2 linked regions of the Dinghuibacter silviterrae genome follow. The protein of the gene in region 1 interacts with the protein of each later gene in a pairwise test. Links are inferred from orthologs where the notes say so. Each region holds a gene or a part of one and is shown on either strand. Other genes may lie near its edges.

The links.
Region 2: the proteins of def (region 1) and EDB95_RS04780 interact in binary tests that used the Escherichia coli proteins (3 or more experiments, as listed by UniProt). The link is inferred for Dinghuibacter silviterrae from one-to-one orthologs.

What each region holds. Positions count from the first base shown.
Region 1 is NZ_SODV01000002.1:996,815-999,954, forward strand. The notes cover bases 232-3,045. They hold def (peptide deformylase), read right to left. Parts: upstream 2,021-3,045; coding sequence 1,442-2,020; downstream 232-1,441. Other genes in these bases: EDB95_RS21420 (hypothetical protein), read right to left, coding at 491-1,414; ruvX (Holliday junction resolvase RuvX), read right to left, coding at 2,040-2,456; EDB95_RS21435 (DUF4870 domain-containing protein), read left to right, coding at 2,495-2,926; EDB95_RS21440 (UbiA-like polyprenyltransferase), read right to left, coding at 2,950-3,045. Outside these bases: EDB95_RS21415 (FAD-binding oxidoreductase), read right to left, coding at 1-8; more of EDB95_RS21440, read right to left, coding at 3,046-3,140. UniProt on the Escherichia coli protein: Removes the formyl group from the N-terminal Met of newly synthesized proteins. Requires at least a dipeptide for an efficient rate of reaction. N-terminal L-methionine is a prerequisite for activity but the enzyme has broad specificity at other positions.
Region 2 is NZ_SODV01000001.1:1,079,837-1,082,944, reverse strand. What follows is about bases 171-2,952. They hold EDB95_RS04780 (aspartate-semialdehyde dehydrogenase), read right to left. Parts: upstream 2,166-2,952; coding sequence 1,176-2,165; downstream 171-1,175. Other genes in these bases: EDB95_RS04775 (PfkB family carbohydrate kinase), read right to left, coding at 2,343-2,952; EDB95_RS04785 (DUF2461 domain-containing protein), read left to right, coding at 502-1,179; EDB95_RS04790 (HNH endonuclease), read left to right, coding at 171-457. Also shown: more of EDB95_RS04790, read left to right, coding at 1-170; more of EDB95_RS04775, read right to left, coding at 2,953-3,108.

The sequences.
Region 1 (3,140 bases):
ATATCCATAGATTCTTGGTTTGTAGGATAATATACAAAATTAAAGCCGGAATCTCCTCCTTGCGGGTCTGGCCCTGCCCCGCCACCGGCCCGCGAGACCCGCCCTTCCCTGCTCAAATTCGCCACCGGGCTGCGGGACCGCAAAGGGGTGTGTCTTTTTCCCTCTTTTCCGTAGGATTTAGGCCCACATTGCGTGTTTAAGACCTACGGAAAAGAGGGAAAAAGACACACCCCTTTGCTGAGACACACGCGAACCTTTGCACCGGTGCACTCCACCTATGAATGATTTTAATAGAAAAAGGAAGCCCCCCGTGGAGGACGGGGGGCGTGCTGAAAACTAAACCTTCTTCACGATTGTAGACATGAGATGGTACATGCAATCCAAGCGTGGTGCCAAGTGGCAATGCGTTGATAATTAGGGGGTCATGCTTGATAGCTATGAGTGGATGTGTTCGCTTTCGGCAAAATGATGTCCGGTTTTGATACAGGGGTCACTTTCCGAAATCGAAGAGGGTCGCGGTAAAGATCCCGCGCTCGCGTTTCTTGAAGAGCACACCCCAGTTGCCGTTATAACGGAGAAGGGTGGGGACGAGGAGGTCGCCATACTTGCTGAGTTGGGCTTCCATGTGGACGTTAAAATCATAGACGCCCGCGTCGTAGCTCATGTCATAGACGCGCCCGAGGACGTCCATGGTCTTGGGGTCGAACCAGGTTGTCATTTCATCGATGACGACGCTTCCCTTGGCGTCGTCCTTGGCTTTGATCTTGAAAACATAACAGTCCTGGCCGTTGTACCGTTGCATGTCGATGCTGTAGTCATAGCGCTTGGCCGCATCCGGGGAGAAAATGTCCATTTTGTTCCCTAGGAAAGGGACGCCGGGGATGGGTTTGCCCGGATTGAAAAAAAGAAGCTTGAGCTGCTCCTTGTGTTTCTCCATTCCGCTGAGATTTTCGACGTTGTGCACGGCACCCGTCACAATATTGGTTTCGCCGCAGACGGAGCCGTTTGTGAAGAACAGGGCGGCATACAGTTGCCCGGTGATATAGTTCCAGTTGCCCTCGTTGTCCCGGATGTCCCCGGTTGTTTTTTCATCGAGGACCTGCATGGTCCGGCAATTGCCGATCCGGCTCTGGTGGGTGCGGCTGTTGAGGCTGGCCACCATATTGCCGCGTTTATCCACCATGCGGATGTCGTTGATCGCAGAATAGCTGAGGACGCGCAGGTTCTTGAAGGCCTTGTAAAATGTAGTGTCTTCCTGGACCCGGCGGATAAAATCGCGGACGTCGATGTCGCTGCGGACAACGACCTCGCTGAGCTGGATATACCGGCCCTGCACATTGACGCTCGTGTCCTGGGCCTTTAGAGCGGCGAGGGGTACCAGGGCGATCAGGCAAAGACAGATCCGGTTTGTCATAGGCGATAATACATCAAGGATAATGCCTTATTTGGGGAAGGTCATTTTATAGTCCACGGAAACTTTTCCTTTGGAAATATCGTCCAGCTTGGCCTTGAGCAGCTTCCGGCGGAGGGGTTTGAGGTAGTCGATAAAAAGCTTGCCGTCTATATGGTCGTATTCATGCTGGATGACCCTTGCGGTGAGACCTGAAAAGGTTTCGGTATGGGGTTCGAAGTTTTCGTCGACGTAGGATAGCGTGATCTCTTCCGGTCTCAGGACGTCTTCCCGGATCTTTGGGATGCTGAGACAGCCTTCATTATAGGCCCATTCATCCCCGTCCAGCGACTGGACGTGGGCGTTTATAAAAACACGCTTGATGCCCGGATCGTCGTCATACTCCTCTTTTTCCTCGTCATCCATACGCTCGAAAACCTGGGCCGTATCCACCAGAAAAATCCGGATCGGTTTGTTGACCTGGGGCGCGGCGATGCCGACACCCTGGGAATAATACATGGTTTCCCACATGCTTTCCAGGAGTTCTTTCAGGTCCGGGTAATCCGGCGTTATATCTTTTGCTTCGGCCCGGAGGATCTGGGCGCCGTATGCGACGATGGGAAGAATCATAAGCGGCAAAGGTACGTTTTTATCCGTTTTGGGCCCGCAGATAGTCCTGGAGAAGGATCGTCGCCGCGATCTCGTCAACCAGTGCCTTATTACGCCGTTCTTTCTTTTTCAGCCCGCTGTCCAGCATGGATTGGGTGGCCATTTTCGACGTATAGCGCTCGTCCGCGGTTTCCAGGGGAATATGCGGAAACTCCTTCCGGAGCCGGGCGATCGCCTGCCGGACCAGGGGGGTGGCGTTGGTATCGGTATCGTCCCAGTTGGTGGGCATCCCGATCAGTATGAGATCGACGGTTTCCCGGGTCATATAGTTCTTGAGCCAGGTAAAAAGCTGCGGGGTCTCCACCGTGGTGAGCCCCGTGGCGATGATGCGCAACGGATCGGTCACCGCCAGGCCCGTGCGTTTTTTCCCGTAGTCGATGGCCAGTATCCTCCCCATCAAAAAATGTGTATTTTAGGTTTCAAATATCAAACACCATGAGCCTTTCCGCCAGCGAAACCAGAACATGGACCATGCTTTGCCACCTCAGCGCCCTGCTGATGCTTTTTTATACCTGGGGAGCCGTACTCGGCCCCCTCATCATCTGGCTCATTAAGCGGGGCGAATCCCCCGAGGTCGATGAGCAGGGTAAAGAATCGTTAAACTTCCAGATCACCATCTATATCATCTCCCTCGCCTTGAGCATCGTCCTCGGTCTGGCGTTCTTCGGGTCATGGGGCTTGTCGGGTCTTTTCGGCAGCCCGTTCGACCTGTTTTCGGCCCCGCACGTCCTGACCGGCGTGTTCGGCCTGGCCGGCATCCTGGGTCTTGTCCGCCTGGTCGACATCATCCTGGTGATCGTCGCCAGCATCCGGACGAATAACGGGGTGCCCTACCGGTATCCGTTCAACTTCCGGTTGATCCGCTAAGGGTGACTTGCGGCGCGTCGCTCCTATAGCGGTCCCTTGAAGAGGAACATATCCGCCACGACAAACACGGAGAACACCACGCTGGCGATCCCATTGGTCGTCATAAACGCCAGGTTCACCCGGCTCAGGTCTCCCGGTTTGACGAGGCGGTGCTGCATGATCAACATGCCCACGAATACCGCGACCCCGATCCAGTAGCAAACCCCGAAGTGAC
Region 2 (3,108 bases), on another replicon or contig:
CCTTATGGAGGACGGACAGCTCCTCAACGGGTCCATCACCACGGGGTACCGCACCCTCAACCTTCACCGCCCGGGCAACAAGGGGACGATCTATATCCACCGGGAAGTCGCCCGCCTGTTCCACCCCAAACCCTCGTCCCGGCATCGTTTTGTCATCCACATCAACCACAATAAGCTGGACAACAGCGCCCGCAACCTCCGTTGGGCCACCCTGGAGGAAATGAGCGCCCACCAGCAGCTCAGCCCGGACAAGATTGCCTACAAACAGCGTCAGCGCGAAAAGGCGGCCCACTCCAAGGGGTTGAAGCTAACGGTATCCCAGGTCAAACGCATCAAAGCGACACTGTCCGATCCAAAGCGGAAGTATACCTATCGCCAACTGGCCGATAAATACGGCGTTAGCGAAATGACGTTGTACCGTATTCGCAGCGGGGAGAACTGGAGCGGGGTGCAATAGGGCGCACCCGCGGCGGGTCCGCGGAAACTCCTATTTTTGCCCCTATGCTACAACCTTCGACGCTTCAGTTCCTGAAGCAACTGGCTAAGAACAACAACAAACCCTGGTTCGACGCCCATCGCGACGCCTATGACGCCGCCAAAGGCGACTTCTCTGATTTTATTCAAAAAGTACTCGACGCCCATGCCAAAAAGGACGAAGACCTCCGCACGCTGAAGGCGAAAGACTGTCTTTTCCGCATCAACCGGGACGTCCGGTTCTCCAAAAACAAGGCTCCGTACAAAACAAACATGGGTGCCTCCCTCGACCGGGGCGGCAAGAAATCCATTTACGCCGGTTATTACATCCACATCCAGCCCGGGGGTGAAAGCTTTATGGGCGGCGGTCTCTGGATGCCCGAAGCCAAAGAGGTAAAAAAGATCCGCCAGGAGATCGACTACTGCTGGGACGAGTTTCAAAAAATAGTCAAGGCAAAAGCCTTCGTCACGCAATACGGGGAAATCCTCAAGGGCGAATACAGCCTGTCCACCATGCCCAAGGGGTATGAAAAAGACAACCCCGCGGCGGAATACCTGAAGCTGAAAAGCTATTTAGCCATTCGTTCGATTTCCGACGCGGAGTTGACGGACAAGGCGCTCTTGAAAAATGTCCTGAAGGCCTTTGAGGCGTTGCAGCCGTTGTTGAACTTTTTAAATCGCGCGATCGAGCACGAGGACGCCTAGAGCCATCCTTTCCCTGCGAGGTACTCGGCGATCTGGACCGCGTTCGTGGCCGCCCCCTTGCGGAGGTTGTCGGAGACGATCCAGAGGTTGAGCGTATTGGGCTGGGAGTCGTCCCGGCGCAACCGTCCGACAAACACTTCGTCGCGTTCGTGGGCGTTCAGCGGCATGGGATATTGGGCCTTGGACGGCTCGTCCACCACCACTACACCGGGAGCGGTTTCGAGCAGGCTGCGCACATCAGGGAGTGCATAGTCCTTTGCAAATTCCACGTTCACGCTTTCGCTATGCCCGCCGACCACCGGGATGCGCACCGTCGTCGAGGTGATGCGGATCGAGTCGTCCCGCATGATTTTGCGCGTTTCGTTGACCATCTTCATTTCTTCTTTCGTATACCCGTTGTCCAGGAAGACGTCGATCTGGGGAATGACGTTCAGGTCGATGGGGTATGCATACGCCTTTTCTCCTTCCTCGCCCGCGCGCTCGTTAAAAAGTTGCGTCACCGCTTTGACACCGGTCCCGGTCACGCTTTGATAGGTGGACACTACGATCCGCTTGATCTGGTAGGCCTTGTGCAACGGCGCCAGGGCGACCACCATCTGGATCGTGGAGCAGTTGGGGTTGGCGATGATCTTGTCTTCCGGCGTCAGGGCGTCCGCGTTGATTTCGGGGACAACCAGCTTTTTGGTAGGGTCCATACGCCAGGCGGAAGAATTGTCGATGACGGTGATCCCGGCCGCCGCGAATTTGGGTGCCCACTCCAGGGACGTGCTTCCTCCTGCGGAAAAGATGGCCACATTGGGCTTTGCCGCGATGGCGTCGTCAGCGGAAACGATCTTGTAGGCCTTCCCCTTGAACTTGACTTCTTTCCCCACGCTCTTGGCGGAGGCCACGGGAATCAGCTCATCAACGGGGAAGTTGCGTTCTTCCAATACCTGTAACATTTTGGTGCCTACTAGTCCGGTAGCACCCACAACGGCGACTTTCATTTTGTTTTTTTGATGTCTAAAAAAAAAGCCCTCCTTTTCGGGGAGGGCCTGTACTTATTTTTGGTGACTCATACCAAAGTGCTACACACCTTCCCCTGGAGAGGGACGCTTCTTGCTGCACTTAATATGTTTCATTATTTGTTTCATTCGCGGGGTAAAAATAGGGCAACTTGCGGATTACACCAAATCAATGTCGAACTGTACCAATTCCACGAACTGCTGCACGCGCGTTTCAATGTCTTGCAGCGTCACCTCTTTCAGCCGCTCGGGGCCGAACTTCTCGACGCAAAAGCTGGCCATGGCGGAACCCATGATGATGGCCGTTTTCATGTTTTCAAACGAGACATCGCGGGTCCTGGCGAGGTGACCCAAAAACCCCCCGGCAAAAGTATCTCCCGCCCCGGTGGGGTCGAAGACGTCTTCCAGCGGCAGGGCGGGCGCGAAGAACACGTGGTTGTCGTGAAACAAAAGGGCGCCATGTTCGCCTTTTTTGACGATCAGGTAGGAAGGCCCCATCTGGAGGATCTTTTTGGCCGCCTTGACGATCGAATATTCGCCGGTCAGCTGGCGGGCTTCGCTGTCGTTGACCATCAAGACATCCACCATGGACAGTGTTTCCTTCAGGTCAGGCAGCGCCGTTTCTATCCAAAAATTCATGGTATCCAACACGATCAGCTTGGGCCGCTTCTTCAACTGGCGGATGACGCTGGATTGCAGGCTGGGCAACGTATTCCCGAGCATCAGGAATTCCGACCCCTGGTAGCTGTCGGGGATGACGGGGTTGAAGTTCCCCATGACGTTCAGGTCGGTGACCAGCGTGTCCCGGGTATTCATGTCCAGGTGGTAGCGGCCGCTCCAGAAAAACGACTTTTGGTCTTTCACGACCTCAATTCCGTCTACCGCCACCCCCCGGCGTTTGAGCTCCGCCATTTCGGCTTCGGGG